4 regions of the Bradyrhizobium sp. Kon37 genome follow, and region 2 is predicted to be linked to each of the others. Evidence: riboswitches for the same ligand, from Rfam matches in the RefSeq annotation. Region 2 holds a riboswitch; each other region holds the start of a gene.
The links. A riboswitch is a leader RNA that binds a small molecule or an ion and turns the genes downstream of it on or off. The one in region 2 is predicted to bind cobalamin.

Region 1 (4,821 bases), on a different contig from region 2:
CGCCGATCAGGGCTTCCGGCCAGCACGCCTGCGACAGTGCCACGGATTTTCCCGGCAGCCATTCCAGCGTGCCGTGCGCGCCCATGTGCACGACGGCATCATGGCCCTGCTGCCGGAGCCAGAGATAGAACGCGACATAGGCGTGGCGCGGCGTGCGGGCGAGATCGTGATAGTCGGCATCGCGCGTGGTCGCATCGCCGCGCTCCGGCTGAACCGCGATGATCGACCGGCCGCATTGAATCGCGGCGAAATGGAACGCGCCGTTGCGACAACCCGGATCGGTCTCCGGCGCGCCCCAGGCTTGCGCGAGATCATCCTGCAACACTTGCGGAAGGCGCGACAGCGCAGCGCGGTAATCGGCAACGCTCCAGCTCAAGGTCTGCTCGAGCAGCGTGTCGCCGAGTCCATGGACCGGCGCAACATCGAAGCCGGCCTCCGCGAGATCGGACACCAGGGCCTCGACCGAGGCCAGCGCATCGAGACCCACCGCATGCGCAATCTGATGCGGACGGCCCGGATAGTTCGAGAGTACGAGTGCCATCCGCTTTTCGGCGGCCGGCTTCTCCGCAAGGCGATGCCAGGCCGCAACGCGCGCGCCGACGGCCTTCACGCGCTCGTCGTCGGGCCTGTGTGCCAGATGCGAAAATTGCAAATCGGGATCGCGCATCGCGGCCGATTTGAAGCTGACCACGCCCGCAAACAGGCGACCGTCGACCTCGGGCAGCACCACATGCATCGCGAGGTCGCCGGGCGACAGGCCGCGGAGCGAGCTCGCCCAATCCTCGCGCCGCGCCGTGGAGAGCGCGACCTGGAACACCGGGCAGGATGCGGCATCGAACGGCGTCGTGCCGTCGTCGCCCATCGCCGAGAATGCCGTCGCATTGACGATCGCGGCCGGAGGATTATGCGCCAGATACTCGCGCAACCAATCCGCAACCCCCGCGGCTTTCAGCGAGGTGACGAACACACCATGCGCGTCGAATCCCTTCTCGCGCAATGCGCCGATCAGGGCATCGACCGGGCCAGTGTCGGCCGCGGTGAGATAGGAGCGATAGAAGATCACGAGCGCGCGCCGCCTGCCCTCACCCAACGCCGGCGCGGCAATGACACCGCGCGCGGGATCGTAAAAGCCCATCTCGGGCACGGTCATCTCGCCGATAACAGGTCCCGCATAGAGGCCCGAAGCCAACGCAAGCTGCGCGATCGCGGCTTGCGATGCGACAGGGCCGCCGGTGTCGCAGAGCACCTTGAGCCGCCGCAGCGTCGAGACCGGCAGGGTCGAATATGCATCCAGCCGCGTATCGTCGCGGCCGTCGGCCGGCAGCACGGCCAGCACGATGCCGCGCTCCTTCGCCAGTTGCTGCAGGGCCGCGAGCCCATACGACCAATAGGACTCACCCCCGATCAGACGCACGAGGATGCCGCGCGCCTGCGCCAGCGTGCGCTCGATATAGGTGTCGACCGAGAGCGGATGACGGAGTTCTGCGAGATTGACGAGCCGTAGCGACGGCAGGCTGTCGCGGCCACGGCGCCAGCCGGCCGCGAACGCGGCAAGATCGGAATCTGAATACGAGAGCACCACGAGATCGGCCGGATCCTGGCCGATGTCCCTTGGTATCGCGGTCTCCTCGAGACCGCGGCTCTCGCGGAAGACTACGTGCATTAGATACCAGATCCTGAAAGACCAAGTCCCGCCTTGATCGCGGCTTCATCAATGTTTCCGTGCTCGCCGATCACGACGAGCTTTGACCGCCTCGCACCCGCGCCCCAGGGCTTGTCGAACTGGTGCCGCACGCGCTCGCCGACCGCTTGCAGCAAGAGGCGCATCGGCTTGCCCTCCACCGCGATGTAACCCTTGACGCGCAGCACGTTCTGCTCGCGCGCCAGCCGCTGAACGGATGCGACCAGCACGTCGATGTCGGTGACCTCAGGAAGATCGATCACGACGGACGCAAAATCGTCGTGCTCATGATCCTCCTCGCCGTCGTGATGCGAGGGCCGCGCGGCGAGATCATTCTCGGCGGCAGCGCCGAGGTCGAGGATGACACGCGCGTCGATCGCGCCGTCGGTGATCGCCAGCATCGGCACGCGGCGCGACATCTCGGCGGTGATCGCCGCCTTGGCTGTCTCGAGCCCTGCCGCGCCCGCAAGATCCGCCTTGGTCAGCAGCACGATGTCGGCGCAGGCGATCTGGTCCTCAAACACTTCCGACAGCGGCGTCTCATGGTCGAGATTGCCGTCCGCCGCGCGCTGCGCTTCGACGGCAATTGGGTCGGGCGCGAAACGGCCGGCAGCAACAGCTTCGGCGTCGGCGAGCGCGATCACGCCGTCGACCGTGATGCGCGAACGGATCTCCGGCCAGTCGAACGCCTTCAGCAGCGGTTTGGGCAGAGCCAGGCCCGAGGTCTCGATCAGGATATGATCGGGCCGCACCGGCCGCGACAGCAGCTTCTCCATGGTCGGAATGAAATCGTCGGCGACAGTGCAGCAGATGCAGCCATTGGCGAGCTCGATGATGTTCTCTTCCGGGCAATTCGCATCGGCGCAGGATTTCAGAATCTCGCCATCGACGCCTTCGCTGCCGAACTCGTTGACGAGCACCGCGAGCTTCTTGCCGTTGGCGTTGGCGAGCAGATGCTGGATCAGCGTGGTCTTGCCGGAGCCGAGAAAGCCCGTGACGACCGTGACCGGGACTTTTGCGAGCGAATTCATTCGGCAGCCTCCGGCACGACGGCCAAGGGGAGAATGGGGGGAATGCGGGCAAGCGATTGCTTGCGGAAGATCTCCGGGCGGCTGCGCCAGGGCACGAGGCCGTCGGGCGCGGCCGCATAGGCCGCGGCGCCCGCGACCACGTCGCTCGCATGCGCATCCGAGAGGCGACCATAGACATAGGACCAGCGGCCGGGCGCGCTGAGCGCGACCGAGCAACCCTGGTTGCATGCAGACAGGCATTCGACGGGAACCACGCTGACGCCCTCGGGCACGCCGGCCTCGAGGATCGCACCATGCAGGCGCTTGCCGGGCGTCGTCTCGCCCTCGCCAAGCGTCTCGCCGGCGCGGCAGGTGATGCAGACATGAAGTGTGACGGTCATCGCTTCTTCCAGAATAAACAGCGGGAAGCGAAGAGGCCCACGAACCGTTCTTGCGAAGGCCCGTTTCCCCGTCGCGGAACACCCCGTCCGCCGGTCCAAAATCGTCCGCGTTGGCAGGTCTCCCGGCTTCCGGAGCAGGGTTTCCCCTTCGATCCCCGCCTTCCCGATCTCATGGGGATCAGTGGCTTCGGGCATCTCTCCGGTCACGGTCGCGGGGGCGGCTGCATTTTGGAACCAAATCTTGCCGATTCGGACCCTATCGCATTCCCTCTTCGCCTGTCGTAGGACAGGAACCAACGTCGGGCCACCATTTGCCCCCGACCGCCTCTTGTCAAGCCGAAGGACCCCGTCCGATGACGTCAGAACCGGATACCCAGACGGCCGACGAAACCGACGCCCGTCACGCCTCGAAAATGGCGAAGAAGAAGGTCGCCCGCGACAAGATCATGGCGACCAAGAGCGGCGAAAAGGGCCTCATCATCGTCCACACCGGCGCCGGCAAGGGCAAGTCGTCCTCGGCCTTCGGCATGATCGTCCGCTGCGTCGCCCATGGCTTTCCCTGTGCGGTCGTGCAGTTCATCAAGGGCGCCTGGGATACCGGCGAGCGCCGCATGCTCACCGGCCATTTCGGCGACCTCTGCCAATTCCACGCCATGGGCGAAGGCTTTACCTGGGAGACGCAGGACCGCGCCCGCGACATCGCGGCCGCCCGCGCCGGCTGGGAGAAGGCCAAGGAGCTGATCCTCGACCAGAATCTCCGCATGGTCGTGCTCGACGAGATCAACATCGCGCTGCGCTACGACTATCTCGACATCGCGGAGGTTGTCGATTTCCTGGCGACCTCGAAGCCGCCGATGACGCATGTCGTGCTTACCGGGCGCAACGCCAAGGACGAGCTGATCGAGATCGCCGATCTCGTCACCGAGATGACGCTGGTCAAGCATCCCTTCCGCTCCGGCATCAAGGCGCAAGCCGGCGTCGAGTTCTAAGAAACTCGCGATGGCGCGCGCATTGATGATCCAGGGGGCCGGCTCGGACGTGGGCAAGTCGCTCATCGTCGCCGGCCTCGCGCGCGCCTTTGTGCGACGCGGCCTGCGCGTGCTCCCGTTCAAGCCGCAGAACATGTCGAACAATGCGGCCGTCACGGTCGACGGCGGCGAGATCGGCCGCGCCCAGGCGCTCCAGGCGCTCGCCGCTGGCGTCGAGCCGCACACCGACATGAACCCGGTGCTGCTCAAGCCCGAGACCGATGTCGGCGCGCAGGTGATCGTGCAGGGAAAACGCATCGCGACCGCGCGTGCGCGTGAATATGCGGCGATGAAGCCGTCATTGATGGGCGCCGTGCTGGAGAGCTTCGAGCGGCTGAAGGCGCGCGCCGATCTCGTGCTGGTGGAAGGCGCCGGCAGCCCGGCCGAGGTGAACCTGCGCAAGGCCGACATCGCCAATATGGGCTTTGCGCGCAAGGCCGACGTGCCGGTCGTGCTGGTCGGCGACATCGACCGCGGCGGTGTCATCGCGCAACTCGTCGGCATCAAGGCGGTAATCGACCCGGATGATGCCGCGATGATCCAGGGATTTGTCATCAACAAGTTCCGCGGCGATCCCACGCTGTTCGACGACGGCTACAGACTGATCGAAGAAAAGACCGCATGGCGCGGCTTTGGCGTGCTGCCCTGGTTCGCGCGCGCCGGCGAGCTGCCCGCCGAGGATGCGCTCGGCCTGAGCGATG
Region 2 (4,821 bases):
ACACCAAAGCCTTCAATAGACAGATAGCCTTAGCAGCACCGGCGTCATTCCCTGATGAAGAGCAACAGAGGCGACGCAAGAAACCGGCCTCCCCGCAATGACGTCTAAATGAATGATGCTGTGCTGTCACTCATCACCACGCATACATAAAAATGCCCGGCCTCGAGGGGAGGCCGGGCAGAAGTCACGCAGGAGCGACGCTGCTTTCCGCATCGCACCAGCTTTCGTCGGTAGGGAGGACTACCGGCGACCGATTTACGGCGAGGGCACTCGCCGTCAAAACAAGAAGCGGATATCGCTCCGCGCAACTTAGCGAGCCGCTTGCTTTCCGCTTCTGTCGGAAAGTTCAAGACTTGCCACCACTTGCCAGCTGTCCGGTTGGCAAGGGGAGCCTTGATGGAGCTGGGATCCATCGCGCAGGCGGTTTGGCCGCCGTGTCCTGAAACTCAAGCGTCAGTTTGCTGTCACGCGGGAGCATCGCCCCCAACGCCAGCAAATCTTCCCGAAGCCCGCGCCAACGCGCCAACGCGCCAATTACGTATGAAATTCCGGAAGGGCGGTAAAATAGATTGTTGTGATGGGACGCATCCACGCGATGGATAAATGAAGCGATAGGACCGTGGTTCGCGTCGAGCGTAAGTGACTTGGAATATGTCACCGGTAAGGCCGGCATGCTGTCGTCCGCCGGATTCGAGCTTGTCGCCGGCTGTGTGGGATCACCTCCGCCGAAGCAGACCGGCAGTCGCAAGCGCTGGAAGCTTTGGGAGTTCGCAAGATATCGCGACCTCCCAACGCGCGTGGATCTTATTCACAAATACGTTGGCGACACGCTGCGTACGATCATGCCTCACTCCGCAACTCGCGTGCGGCGGCCACCATATTGACGAGCGCGGGACGCACCTCCTCCCACCTTCGAGTTTTCAGTCCGCAGTCGGGATTGATCCAGAGCTGCCGATCGGAAACCCGCTGCCGCGCCAACACAATCAGCTGCTTGATCTCAGCTGCTGCGGGAATGCGCGGTGAATGAATGTCATAGACGCCCGGCCCGATCTCATTAGGATATTTGTAGTTCTTGAAAGCGTCGAGCAATTCCATTCTAGAACGGGAAGCCTCGATTGAAATGACGTCGGCATCCATAGCTGCGATCGCATCGATGATTTCGTTGAACTCGGAATAGCACATGTGCGTATGGATCTGAGTTCCGTCAGCGACAGCGGAGGAGCAAACGCGGAAACTGTCCACTGCCCAATCGAGATAGTCCTCCCACTGCGATTTGCGCAGCGGCAATCCCTCCCGCAACGCAGCCTCGTCGATCTGGATCATGGTCGCTCCAGCTGCCTCAAGGTCGATGACCTCGTCTCGGATCGCGAGAGCGATCTGTCGGCATGTCTCGCTCCGCGGGATGTCGTCACGGACAAACGACCAGTTCAGGATCGTCACTGGTCCGGTCAGCATAGCCTTGACGGGTTTTTTGGTCAGAGACTGCGCATGTCGCCACCATTTAACGGTCATGGGCTTCGGGCGGGAGACATCTCCAAACAGGATAGGAGGACGAACGCACCGCGAGCCATAAGACTGAACCCAGCCGTGCTTGGTAAACGCGAAACCCAACAGCTGCTCGCCAAAGTATTGAACCATGTCATTGCGCTCGAACTCACCGTGTACGAGCACGTCCAGGCCGATATCTTCCTGCCAATGCACGGTATGGGCTGTCTCCGCTTTCAGAAGCTGCTCGTACTGCGTGTCATTCAGCGCTCCCCGCGCATGAGCTGCACGCGCATTGCGGACGTCCGCCGTTTGCGGGAAGGATCCGATGGTTGTGGTTGGAAACATCGGCAATGCGAAGGCGACGCGCTGGACGTCGGCGCGCTGGGCGAACGCACTGCGACGGCGACGCATGCTATCGTCGATCGCGGCCATTCGTCCGGCGACGTTCGCACTATGGATCTTCGGCGATGTTTCGCGGGTGACGGATGCATCCTCTGAGAGGGCGAGTTCATCCGCCACGTCGGCAGCCTGGCCGGCCAGCGCTTTGCCCAATATCGAAAGTTCCTTGATCTTCTGCACTGAGAACGCCAGCCACGTCTTCAGATTGGGATCGAGATCGGTCTCTAGCTCAATGTCGGTGGGAACATGAAGTAGCGAGCAGGAGGGAGCAATCTGAACACGGTCCCTGCCCAGTTTTTTGACCATAGGAGCGAGCTGGTCGAGCAGCGCGGGCAGATTGGAGCGCCACACGTTGCGACCATCAACGACGCCTAGCGAGACCACGAGATCTCCACGGGCTCTGGCGACAATCGCGTCCAACTGGCCGGGTGCCCGAACCAAGTCGACATGGAGTCCGGCAACGGGCAAAGCCAAGACTGTCTCAAGATTGTCGCCGACACCTCCAAAATACGTGGCCAGCATGATTTTTAGGGGCGGTACGGCGTTAACGAAATGAGCATAGGCCCGGCGGACAGCCGCCCGAGATCCTTCGTCGACGTCCATCACTAGGCATGGCTCGTCGAGCTGAACCCATTCAGCGCCGCGCGAGGCTAGTTCGCGGAGAACATCGACATAGACGGGGAGGAGCCGATCAAGCAGCGAGAGCGGATTGAATGCGGGATCTACGCTTTTGCCGAGCTTCAGGAAAGTGACTGGGCCCACTAGGACGGGCCGCGTCTGATAGCCGAGGCTTCTTGCCTCCTCATATTCCTCGATCGGCTTCCGAGAGGCAAACTTAAAGATCTGATCCTGGTGAAATTCCGGCACCATGTAGTGGTAGTTCGTATCGAACCACTTCGTCATCTCCTGTGCGGCTACGCCGGGCCCATGCTGAGCGTGGCCACCGTCCTGAGCGCCACGCGCCATGGTGAAGTAGGTTTTGAGCGACACAGGACCTTCGGTCCAGCCATAAACGTCGGGAATGGCGCCGACCATCAGGCTGGTATCGAGTACATGATCGTAGAGCGAGAAGTCATTCGAAGGAATGACGGTCGCACCGCGGGATTTCTGCCGTGCCCAATTAGCGGCACGAAGTCCACTCCCCGCCTCGAGGAGCTCGGCTTCGCCGGACTTTCCCGCCCAGTAGCTCTCGAGCGCGAATTTGAGTTCGCGTCGTGGGCCGATGCGTGACGTCCCCAGTGTGGCAACGGGAAGCGAAAGGATTGACATAGCCTAGACCCCATGTTGGGGCAAAGGCCATGGCGGACGCAGACAGCGAACATCGCGTGAGCGACAACTGCTTGGCGCACACCGGGACGCCCCGCCCGTGGACGATATCTTGTCGAGGCAGGTCTACTGGCTCACAGGTCGTCGCTGCTGTCCGGCCTTCCCGAAGCCGCATGGCTTCAGTGACTTCGTTGGACAGCGGCTCGCCGCTTACAGTTGCGGGGGCAGCGCCGGCATTGCACCGGCTTCCCTCTTAGCTCCGGATCAAACGAAATCCGGAGACCGCGACGGCTTGAATTATGCGCACGAGGATCGATGCGTCAACCTACCGATTCTCGCTGCGATATTGCCCAAGCGATTACGAGCGCACTAGGCGGGTACGACGGTCTTGCTCGCGGCCTAGTGAACACGCCCGGATCTGTGGAGGCTCCGCTTGTGAAATGCATTCGCTCCCCGCTCGCGTAACGGTTGAGCTCCACCACCGGAACGAACCCGGGCCGCTTTCGGTATCTGTGTGATCGCGAGGAGGCGACCTTTTCCGTCAGCAGCTTTTCGAACCTGCGCGTCAGGAAGGTGCGATCATCCTCAGCCGGCATCCGTTTGGTCACAGCCCACGAGGGCTCCCTAGAAATTTCGAAAGCCGGATTGCTCCAGGACCGCACGGATGATCAGGTCGGCTCCATGGGTGTTCGGCGAGCCCGCGACCAGGCACGAGGTCGTCCGCCTCCGTGAGGTTGGCCAAGATGATCTTCTCGGTGCACTAGGTGTTCACGTGCTGAGCGACTTTTGCGCCGGCTTCGATGCGTCCGTGGCCGCTCGACGCCGGTCTGCCTCGCCTCGACTCGCGGCCAGCGACGATAGGCCTTAACGCGGCCACGGAGCATCGAGGGCCTTGTCCTTGTTCGTGACAAATTCGACGGTGTCCTCCGAGAGAGCCCTTTGAGGGGGTCCTCGGAGTCGCTCAGCGTCTTAAGCTCATAACGATGTTAATCGACCTCGATGCGCCCCATGCGGTCGTGGTCTCCTCAAGGTCCCACATCTACAACTTCGTTCGCGAAATCGAGCGATGAGGCCTTGGTCGCGGGCTGCCTATCCTGTCTTGGACGGGACACAGGTGTCAGGGACCGGACAGACCACCGCGCATTGCGGCGTGTCGCAATGGCCCTCGCACTCCGTACATTTTTTGGCATCGATAACGTAAATGTCGCGCTTCAGACTGATCGCCGCGTTGGGACACTCGAACTCACATGCGCCACAAACGGTGCATTGCGAAGCGACGATCTTGTAAGCCATGCGTTCCGACTCCTTAGGCGAGCGATGCCATGGGCGATCCCTTTCAAATGCCGTGCCAAACGCAGACGCGCTCAATGTTGGGCAATTTGCCCAATTCGGCTGTCCCCGGTCTGAGACCATGTTGCGTCGGCGACAGCAACAGGTCGCTTCAATTTCAGGCTACGAGCCACCGGGCCCTCTTGCGAGAGTCAGTCGCGACTTGACGCTGGAAGCGTCCGTCGGTTTGTTTGGCACGTCAGCGCGGGGGCAAGCGAGGCTGACGCTTCCTCCACCGGCGGCGACAAAAACCCGCGAACGGACGCAGGTCTACGTCGGATCTCGGCAAACCTCCGGTCACACACCCCGACTGGAGGTTTGTGCAAGCCTCGCTCATGG
Region 3 (4,821 bases), on a different contig from region 2:
GCACCGGCGCCGCGCTCGACGCAGCCGGCGGCCCGCAGAGCGCGGCCGGCTGGCTGCTGGCATTCAGCGTCCTCGCGGCCGGAATCGCGCTGGGCCCGCTGGCGCTGCTGTGGGCGCGGCGTCGAAGCAGCTCGGTCCAGCCGGAGCACGGCGCGAAGTGACGTGAGAGCGGCGATCCTCCCCCCTCACCACTTGAACGAGGCCGCGACCTCGTAGCTGCGCGGCGCTCCCAGGATGATCTGATCGGTATAGCCGGGGTCGCCCCAGGCGGCGTAGAGCTTATTCGTCAGGTTCCTCACGCGAAAGCTGATACGGGTCTGGTCGACGCCCGGGAAATAAGCCTTTGGGATATCGACGAACGCGAACGCGTCGAAGATCGTATAGGCGTTCATGGTCACCAGATTGTCCTGGAAGTTGAACCTGTCGCCGACGTGACGGACGAGGCCGCCGATCTCCACCGGCAATTTGGTGCCGAAGCGATAGGACGCCCCGGCATTGGCGATGAAGTTCGGGACGTTCGGCGGGGTCTTGCCCGAATAGGATTGGAAGTCGCCATTGCCGTCGACATAGTTGAAGTCAACGAAGCGCGATTGCACGAAGGCGACATTGGCCCACAGCTTCAGGCCGCCGACCGGGTTCACCGCCGCAGCGATCTCGACGCCCTTGGAGGCCATCTTGCCGGCGACGTTGAACACGATGCCGCTCTCGGGCACGTAGACGTTCTTGCGTTCGATGTCGAACGCCGAGAACGTCGCCTCGGCGCGCTTGTCGGATGATTGCAGCTTCACGCCGGTCTCGTAGGTCCGCGACGTCGTCAGCAGCAGCGGCACCTTTGGCGCGAGGATGAAGATGTTGGCCACCGTCGGGTCCGCCGCCGTCGCATATTGGCTGTACAGCATCACCCCGGGCGCGATGTCCCAGGTGTAGCCGATGCGCCCGGTGACCGGATTGAACTTGGTCGAGAACGGATAGCCTTTTCCGGACGCTAGCGAGCCGTCGGGATTGAAGCGCGTGCGCGATAGTTCGATATCCTCGAACCGGATGCCGCCGATCAGCGCGAAGGTCGAGGTCAGCTTGAGCCGGTCCTCGAACGACAGCGCCGTGGTGTCGAGATGGGTGTAGATCTTCTCGTCGCTGCGCGGGCCGTAAAGCCCGCGGTCCGGATTGATCAGCTCGACCGTGTCGGAGAAGAACTTTGTATCCTGCGAGACGTTGAATTGCGAGCTGCTTGCCGCAACCGTAGCGACGAAGCGGTTGTCCATTCCACCGAGGTTGGAATTGACGGTGAGGTCGGTGATGTTGCCATAGAGCCGTTGCGCGTGGTCCAGCGCCAGCCGCTCGCGATAGACCTTGTTCGGCCCGGAATCGTCGAACGAGCTGATCTCGTTGTTGAACCAGTGCCGATGCGCGTCGTAGCCGTAGACCTGGCTGCGCAGCGAGATGTTGTTGGTGATGTCCCACTGGAAGCCGCTGCGCAGCCAGAGCTCGTTGGCCCCGCTGTGATTGTCGAGCACGTTGTAGCTTGTCGTCAGCGTGCGCGCGTCGATGGTAACGGGATTGAGCGCCCCGGCATGGCCGTTGAGGTAGCAATTGGTCCACTGGCCCGAGACGATGCCTGACGTCGGCACGACGCCGGGCGCGTTCGCCGGCACCAGCGGCGTTCCCCAATAGAATCGGTCCTTGTCCTGCTTGTATTCGGCGGCGCCCCAGATCTTCAGGCTGTCGTTGACGCGGTAGTTCAACTGGCCCGAGACGTTGCTGAGCTTCGAATAGGTGTCGTCGATGAAGCTCTTGTCGTTGGAATGGCTGATGTCGAAACGGTAGTCGAGGCCATTGACCAGCGTGCTGCCGCCGGAACCGTAGCCGGCGCGATAGCCGTTGAAGGAATCGTAGGAGGTGAAGGCCTCGTTGATAATGGGCCCGGTGTGCGGCGCCTTGGTGACGTAGTTGATCGCACCGCCGGTGGATCCGAGTCCCGATACCAGGGAGTTGGGGCCCTTGATGATCTCGACCTGCTGCAGATTGGCGGTATCCATGGGCCGGCCCGTCATGGTCGACGGCCCGATCGGGATGCCGTTGTAGAGGGTGGTGAGCTGGTCGCCGCTAAAGCCGCGCATGGAGAAGATTGCGGGCGCGCCCGGCGCATCGCCGCCGGTGACGCCGACCGCGGCCTTGGCGACATCGGTAGTGGTCCTGATGCCCTGATCCTGCATGGTCTGCTGGTCAATGACCTCGACGGTCGCTGGCGTTTCCCGTGCCGTGATTCCGAGCCGGGAGCCGACATCGGTGACGGCGGCCGTGTTCAACGGCGTCTGCACCTGATAGCTCGGAGGCTGGGTTGTTGGGTTGGCAACCACCGGAGCGGCGCGATTACGCCCTACGTTGCGCCGGGCCGTGCGCGATCTCTGAGCGCCGGGGCTGACGGTTACGGCCGGTCTTGGAGTGGGCGGGGTGACGATCACCGGGCCGACCTCGCGGGAGGCGTTGTCGCGGACCGCGGTCTGCGCCATCGCCATGGAGGACAGGGATGTCGAGAGCAGCAAGGCGAGCAGGGCAGGTGTGGCGCGCCGAAAATTGCCGGCTCTTCCCTGAGAGATCTGGATAAGGACACGCGAATGTTCCGGCGCAACGCCCGGACCGAAATAAAGATTTTGCACGACAACGCTCTGCGGCGACGCAAACTAACCGTCACCGCGGTTGCCTTAGCAGTCTGCCTTCGCCCCTAGCGGCAGATGCACCGGCTACTCTTCCGACATCAGGGCACCCCGCCCAATGCGTTCGCGCGTGACCATGGCTGGTAGCAGGTTTCCTGGCTCGCGGGTCATCGCCTTCGACCACCTTCCCAGAGGCCCAAGCGGGGCTCCAGTGGTTCGTTTGGTCGTCGGCTATCCGCCTACAGTTGCGGGGGCAGCCGCGGAATTGCCCACTCGAGGTGGACGCACCGCATTCCCTTGGAGAGTCCTTGCGGACACTACCGCGCGGGAAACTGGCATTTGGCGATGAGCGCGTCAACATCCGCGTATGACCGGCGCCTCTGGCGGAGTGCCGCAGCACGAGATGCCGCGGCATTCTTGCTTAGGGCCTCCTGTCCGCCGATCCAGCCGGTTGCGTTTGCGAGAGCCGCTGCTTCACCGTCCTTGCGATCGCCGCCGGGGCCTCCTCGGGGATCGCGAAGCATGAACTCGCGTTGATCTCGCACAGGACGTAGGTGTCGGCACCGGCCGCGTCTTTCGGACCGTACAGGAAGTCCGCGTCCCAGATGACCGGAAGCGAGCCTGCGTCGATGTCCAGCGTCTTCATCATTCCCGGGGTCCACTCGTCTTCCATCAAGCGACGCAGCCGCTGGAAGCGCGAGTCTGCGTTCGAGGTATAGAGCCGCGGTCCGGCCTCGGAACGGGCATCCGGCGAGTCAACCAGGGCTTTGACTTTGTGAGAGCCGAAGCCGGCACAGCGATCGCCCGCCATATAGCAGCGCACCACGCCTTCGCTCAAGCGAGGCTGGAATGGCTGATCGACCACGCTGCCGTTCTCGAAATATTCCGTGCAGCGACCGAGAAAACTCTCCAACGTCAGTTCCTCGGAGACATCCTTGGTCGCGTCCAGCACCTTTATCATCGGGGAATTCGGCAGGCTCTCGACCTTCCACACGCCTTGGCCGCCGTTACCGCGGTTGCGCTTGATCACGCGCGGACCGGTGGCGAGCCGTGTCGGCAACTCGGCGCGCATGGCCTCGGCGGTTTGATATAAAGCCGTGTCGCATCCCCACCCCATCGAGCGGGTACGATAGAGTACCTCCTTGGTGCCCATCTTGAGAATGACGTCCGGATGAGCGCTGACCCACACGCCCCGCGCCGCTACGTCGCGAAGCAGGGGATCAAGCTCAACCCGCGTCTTGCCCTGGTGGATCGGATCGACCCAGACGAGCACGCCGTCCACCGCGAGCAACTGCTCGCGGACCTCTTCGGCGAGGCTTTCGTCGTAGATCGCCGGCCGGGCTTCGATGCCGACCGCCGCGAGTGCTCCGAAGACGCGGACGAAGCGGCTGTTTTGCGCCGTCGCATCCCGCCGCGCGGCAGCGTCGCCTCGCGAGAGGATGGCGACGGTGTGTTGGTGAGAAGGGTGTCGTTCGGTGTCCATGCGCAAGCTCCACGAATGGCGTGCTGCGCAGAGCTTGGACCGAGGCCTCACGGGGAGTCTGCTTTGTCCCCACGCAACGGAGACTAACGAGGTCGTCCGCGATTTTCAAGACGTGGCCGGCGCCGTTATGCGGAGCCTGTGAACCAAGGCAGATAGCGTGACCCTGTTCGATGATCTGACATATGGTGAGATCAAATAAGCGCTTGGTCACCTATGCCGGAGATTGCCATGAACGTTCGATCCCTGTCGGTCGCGACGGCCCTGCTGATTGCGTCCATCTACCCAGCACGGGCGGAGGAAGCTTTGGTCGCCTACAAATCGCTCGGTCCGGAACTGGCGCTCGATCTTGCGCGCGCTGCGTTGGCGAACTGCCGCACCCGTGGATACCAAATTGCAGTTGCCGTCGTCGATCGCTTCGGCGTCACGCAAGTGATGTTGCGCGACCGCTTTGCAGGCCCTCACACGCCCTCAACGGCAGCAGGCAAGGCGTGGACAGCTGCCTCGTTCAAGACCAGCACGACCGAGCTGAATGCGATCAGCCAGCCGGGCATGATGCAGGCGGGCATTCGCAACCTTCCCGGAGCGGTCGTCATCGCCGGCGGGCTGATCGTCGAAGCCGGCGGCTCCCTGGTCGGAGCGGTCGGCGTGTCCGGCGCGCCGGGCGGTGACGCGGACGAAGCGTGC
Region 4 (4,821 bases), on a different contig from region 2:
ACATCGCGAACAGCAGGCAGAACGCGACCCCGAGCCATCGATGCAGCAGGACGATCGCGCGCATCATCGATCAGCGTCCTACCATTTGAACGCGGCCGAGATTTCATAGGTGCGCGGCGCGCCCAGCAGGATCTGATCGGGATAGAACGGATCGCCCCAGATCGCATAACGCTTGTCGGCGATGTTGCGCACCCGGAATGTCAGGCGGGCCTGATCGACCGCATTGAACACGGTCTTGGGGATGTCGACGAAGGCGTAGACATCGGCCACGGTGTAGGCCTTCAGCGTCACGGTGTTGGCATCGGCGTTGTAGCGGTCGCCGACATGGCGGCCGGTGATGCCGAGCTCGACCGCCCAGGGCGTGAAGAACCGGTACGACGCGCCGGCATTGGCGACGACGCGCGGCACGTTCGGCGGCGTGTTGCCGGAGAACGAGCCGCCGACAAAATCGTAATCGGCGTAGCGCGCATCGACATAGGCGATGTTGCCCCAGAGACGCAGAGGCTCGATCGGCCGCACGGATGCGGCCAGCTCGACGCCTTTCGACTCCTGCCGCCCGGCGAGGTTGAGCTGCATGCCGCCGGCCGCGGCATAGACGTTCTTGCGCAGGATGTCATAGGCCGAGAACGACCACTCCGCCCGGTTGTCCCAGAACAGGTGCTTGACGCCGGTCTCGTAGGTGCGCGCGGTGGTCAGGTTGAGCGGATCGGTCGGATTGAGCAGGAAGATGTTGTTGGCCGAGATGTCGGCGCCGGTCGCATATTGGCTGAAGAAGGTCAGGCCCGGAACGGCTTCCCACGTGTAGCCGATGCGACCCGTGGTCGGGACCCAGGATTGCGAGAACGGAAAGCCAACGTTCACGAGCCCGGTCTTGTCGGTCGAGTTGCGGTCGAGCCCGATATGCTCGGCGCGGAGGCCGCCGACCACCGCAAAGGTCCGTGTCAACTTCAACCGGTCCTCGAACGACAGTGCCTCGTTGTCGATCCGCGCGGTCTGCTGCTTGGTCGTGAGCAAGCCGTAATAGCCGCGATCGGGATTGACCAGCGAGACGGAATCATCGGGGAAATTTGCGGCGCCCGGCCTCACGAAATCAAGGTAGCTTGAGGAAAGCGTCGTGACCAAGCGGTTGTCAAAGCCGGCGATATTCGCATCCCAGACCAGGTCGGTGATGTTGCCGACCAAGCGTTGGCTGTGCGCGACATAGAAGCGCCCACGGTCGACCATGTTCGTGCCGGAATTGAACGCCTCGACCTCGTTGTTGAGCCACGTGCGCTCTGCGCCATAACCATAGGCCTGGCTTTTCAACGTCAGGTCGGGCGCGAGCTTCAGCTCGAAGCCGCCGCGCAGCCACACTTCCTTCGCCACGTTCTTGTTGTCGAGGACGTTGTAGTTGGTGTTGAAGGTGCGGTCGTCGATCGTGACGGCCCCAAGATCAGTCTTGTTGAAATAATTGCCGGACACGATTCCCGTCGTCGCATGCGAACCGCTGAAGGCAATCGGCACCAGCGGCGCCCCCCAATAGGCTTTCGAACGATCCTCGCGGTATTCGATCGCGCCCCAGACCTTGAGGCTATCGGAGATGCGGTAGTTGAGCTGGCCCGACACATCGAGCGTCTTGGTGTTGGTGTCGTCGGCAAAGCCGTTGAGCGAGGAACGACTGACGTCGAAACGGTAGTCCAGTCCCTGCACATTGGTGCTGCCGCCCGAGCCGTAATGCGCGCGGAACGAGTTCAGCGAATCCCAGGAAAAATCCGCCTCGTTCCGGATCGGACCGGTGTGCGGCTGCTTGGTGACGAAGTTGATCGCGCCGCCGGCGGCGCCCTCGCCCGACATCAGCGACGCCGGCCCCTTCAGGAATTCGACGGCCTCCAGGTTGGCCGTGTCGGTGATCCGCGAGGTCATGTTCTGCGGACCGATCTTGATGCCGTTGTAGAGCGTGTTGATCTGGCTATTGGTGAAGCCGCGCATGGAGAAAGCCGACGGCTCGGCCGGATTGTCGCCGGCTGTGACGCCAACCGCTCCCTGCGCGACGTCGGACACGGTGCGATAGCCCTGCTCGCGCATGGTTGCGGCCGAGATCACCTCCACGGTCGCGGGCGTTTCGCGCACGGTCAGGCCAAGGCGCGAGGCGCTTTCGGCGACGGCATTGGTATTGAGCGGCGTCTGTGCTGCCGCAGTCGGCACGACAGGCTTGGGCACTGCGGATGCAGTCTCCGGCCGGCGCGCTGCTGCGCGGCGTGGGCCCTGCGCCTCCCGCGCGGCGGGCTTGGCCTGCTTGCGGGATTGGGCAGGCGTTACCTCGACCGGCGGCAGAGGTTCGCGAGCCTGCTGCGCCAGCGCGGCGGAGGGATCAAGAACGACAAAGGATGTGAGTGCGGCGGATGCAAGCAGAAGCGCACGCCGTCGTATCATGTGAACAGGAGACACGGTCTTGGACCTCGGTATGACGTCAGTGGCACGTCACCGCGAACCAAGGTCCCATCTTCCGGCTTATAAGCCTTCCGATGAAGCCGAATGTCTGTACTCCCCGACCGACATCTTCGCGTGTGACCACGGCTGACGGCAGGTCTCCTGGCTCGCGGGTCAATACCTTGCGTCGCCTTCCCGGGACCGAGATACCCAGTGGCATGTGATGCAAGATTCGCCGCTTACAGTTGCGGGGGCAGCCACGGCATTGGGGACAATGTCCCCGCACCGCATTCCCTTTTCATCCCCTCTCGGGGAAACCGTCGCGAGCATCTAGGATTACGATCCAGACAGAGTCAATGTGCCAGTTGCGGCGTTATTGCCACAACGACCAGTTTCCTTGGAGATAAGCATGGGAGGCGAGACCTTCCTCTGGCTGATACGGCACGCGCCCGTCGATGGCGTCGCGGGGACGATCCATGCAGCCGACGCACCGGCCGATCTCGGCGCTCGGGCGCAGCTGGAGGCGCTGCGGCAGCGCCTGCCGCGCGACGCCGCGAGCTATGCGAGTCCGTCGCGGCGCACGGTCGAGACGGCCCGCGCGCTGGGGCTCGAGCCGCTGCAGCTGGACGAATTCAGCGAGCAGAACTTTGGCGACTGGACCGGCCGTCGGCACGACGAGCTCGCCGCGACCGGTGGCGAGGCCTATGCACAGTTCTGGAGCGATCCTGCGTGCGGACGGCCACCGGGCGGCGAAAGCTTCGAGGAACAGGTCGCGCGCGTCCGGCTGGGTCTGTCGAGGATCGGCGCCGGGGCCGCGACGCTCGTCGTGCATTCCGGCACGATCCGCGCGGCGCTGTGCATCGCGCTGGATCTGACGCCTCAAGCGGCGCTCCGGTTTGTGATCGATCCGCTGTCGCTGACCCGGATCGACCGGCTCGCGACCGGCTGGCGCGTCGTCTCCGTCAATCAGCGGACGATTTGATCAGGCCGGACGATCCGGCACATTGGCCTGCGCAAAGGTCGCCATGCCGTTGTGGAGCGCACAGGCCGACCGCACCAGCGGCAGCGCGATGGCCGCGCCCGATCCTTCGCCGAGCCTGAGATCGAGGCTGATCAGCGGCTGCAGATTCAGCGCGCGAAGCACCAGCCGATGGCCCTGCTCGGCGGATTGATGCGAGGCCAGCAGGAACGGCTGGCACGAGGGGTTGAGCCGCGCCGCCGCCAGCGCCGCCACCGACACGATGAAGCCGTCGATCAACACGGGGATGCGGAGCTGTGCAGCCGCGATAATTGCACCGCAGATGGCCGCAATCTCGAGACCGCCGACGGCGCACAGGATCTTTTCGGGCGAAGCGCCCGCAATGCCATGGCGTGCGATCGCAGCGTCGATCACCCGCGCCTTGTGCACACGGCCGGCCGCGTCAACGCCGGTCCCGCTGCCCGCGATCTCCTCAGCGCTCACACCGAGCAAGCCGGCCGCGATCGCCGCCGATGTCGTGGTGTTGCCGATTCCCATCTCGCCGAAGATCAGAAGATCGGGCTGCCCGGCCTGCGCGCGCGTCACCGCACGTCGGCCGGCTTCGAACGCAAATGCCAGCTCTGCGGGGGTGAGCGCAGCTTCGATACTGAAATCGCGCGTGCCGCTGCGCGGCTTGTCGGTCACGATTCCAGCCATCTCCTCCTGCGCCAGCGTGCCGGAATCGACGACCTCCAGGCTGGAGCCCAGCTCACGCGCGAGCACCGAGATCGCGGCACCGCCGGAGGCAAAGTTCGCCAGCATCGCGATCGTCACTTCCTGCGGATAGGCCGAGACGCCCTGGGCGACGATGCCATGATCGCCGGCGAAGATAACGATCGGCACCCGCGCCGCGCGCGGTTGCTCGGTTGCTTGGAGGCCCGCAAGCTCGATCGCGAGCTGCTCGAGCCGGCCAAGCGCGCCGGTCGGTTTCGTCAGTTGCGCCTGCCGCGCCACCGCCGCCTCGCGATGGACTGCGGAGATATCGGGGCATTGTTGAGTGACCCATTCGGGGAGCATGCTGCCTCGCTTGCCTCACAGCCTGTGCTTGAGGATGTAACTGTCCATGATCCAACCGTGTCGTTCGCGCGCCTCTTGCCGCACCGCGACGATACGCGGGCCGATCTCGGCCAGCGCGCCGGACATGATGATCTGATCGGGCATGCCGAGATAGGCGCCCCACCAGATGTGCAGGCCTTTCGGATCGAGCGACTGGAACGCCGTGCCGCCGTCGAGCATCACCACCACGGTATCGACGCCTGCCGGCCAGCCGCCCTCACGCAAGCGACGTCCCGTCGTGACCAGAAAGGGCTCGCCGATGTCATTGAGCGGCAGCGCATGCGCCGCGCACAGCGTCTGGATCGAGGTGATGCCGGGAACGATCTCGATCTTTGGCG

Region 1: it holds a riboswitch for cobalamin, as region 2 does, so the genes downstream of both, AC0L3J_RS21315 (DUF1636 family protein) here and metE (5-methyltetrahydropteroyltriglutamate--homocysteine S-methyltransferase) in region 2, are expected to answer to the same signal.
Region 3: it holds a riboswitch for cobalamin, as region 2 does, so the genes downstream of both, AC0L3J_RS08255 (TonB-dependent receptor) here and metE (5-methyltetrahydropteroyltriglutamate--homocysteine S-methyltransferase) in region 2, are expected to answer to the same signal.
Region 4: it holds a riboswitch for cobalamin, as region 2 does, so the genes downstream of both, AC0L3J_RS21400 (TonB-dependent receptor) here and metE (5-methyltetrahydropteroyltriglutamate--homocysteine S-methyltransferase) in region 2, are expected to answer to the same signal.

The regions. Positions count from the first base shown of each region.
Region 1 covers NZ_JBVVOY010000011.1:135,979-140,799, reverse strand. Annotated here, with positions in the region: gene cobN (cobaltochelatase subunit CobN) at 1-1,663, opposite strand, end outside; gene cobW (cobalamin biosynthesis protein CobW) at 1,663-2,712, opposite strand; gene AC0L3J_RS21315 (DUF1636 family protein) at 2,709-3,092, opposite strand; cobalamin riboswitch at 3,188-3,405, opposite strand; gene cobO (cob(I)yrinic acid a,c-diamide adenosyltransferase) at 3,446-4,081, shown strand; gene AC0L3J_RS21305 (cobyric acid synthase) at 4,092-4,821, shown strand, end outside.
Region 2 covers NZ_JBVVOY010000005.1:254,125-258,945, reverse strand. Annotated here, with positions in the region: gene AC0L3J_RS14705 (cytochrome-c peroxidase) at 1-27, shown strand, start outside; gene metE (5-methyltetrahydropteroyltriglutamate--homocysteine S-methyltransferase) at 841-3,156, opposite strand; cobalamin riboswitch at 3,256-3,455, opposite strand; gene AC0L3J_RS14695 (4Fe-4S binding protein) at 4,243-4,446, opposite strand.
Region 3 covers NZ_JBVVOY010000003.1:52,687-57,507, reverse strand. Annotated here, with positions in the region: gene AC0L3J_RS08260 (MFS transporter) at 1-161, shown strand, start outside; gene AC0L3J_RS08255 (TonB-dependent receptor) at 186-2,657, opposite strand; cobalamin riboswitch at 2,783-2,991, opposite strand; gene AC0L3J_RS08250 (Cj0069 family protein) at 3,076-4,137, opposite strand; gene AC0L3J_RS08245 (GlcG/HbpS family heme-binding protein) at 4,366-4,821, shown strand, end outside.
Region 4 covers NZ_JBVVOY010000011.1:152,136-156,956, reverse strand. Annotated here, with positions in the region: gene AC0L3J_RS21405 (PepSY domain-containing protein) at 1-67, opposite strand, end outside; gene AC0L3J_RS21400 (TonB-dependent receptor) at 79-2,412, opposite strand; cobalamin riboswitch at 2,545-2,746, opposite strand; gene AC0L3J_RS21395 (histidine phosphatase family protein) at 2,819-3,391, shown strand; gene cobT (nicotinate-nucleotide--dimethylbenzimidazole phosphoribosyltransferase) at 3,392-4,444, opposite strand; gene cobF (precorrin-6A synthase (deacetylating)) at 4,460-4,821, opposite strand, start outside.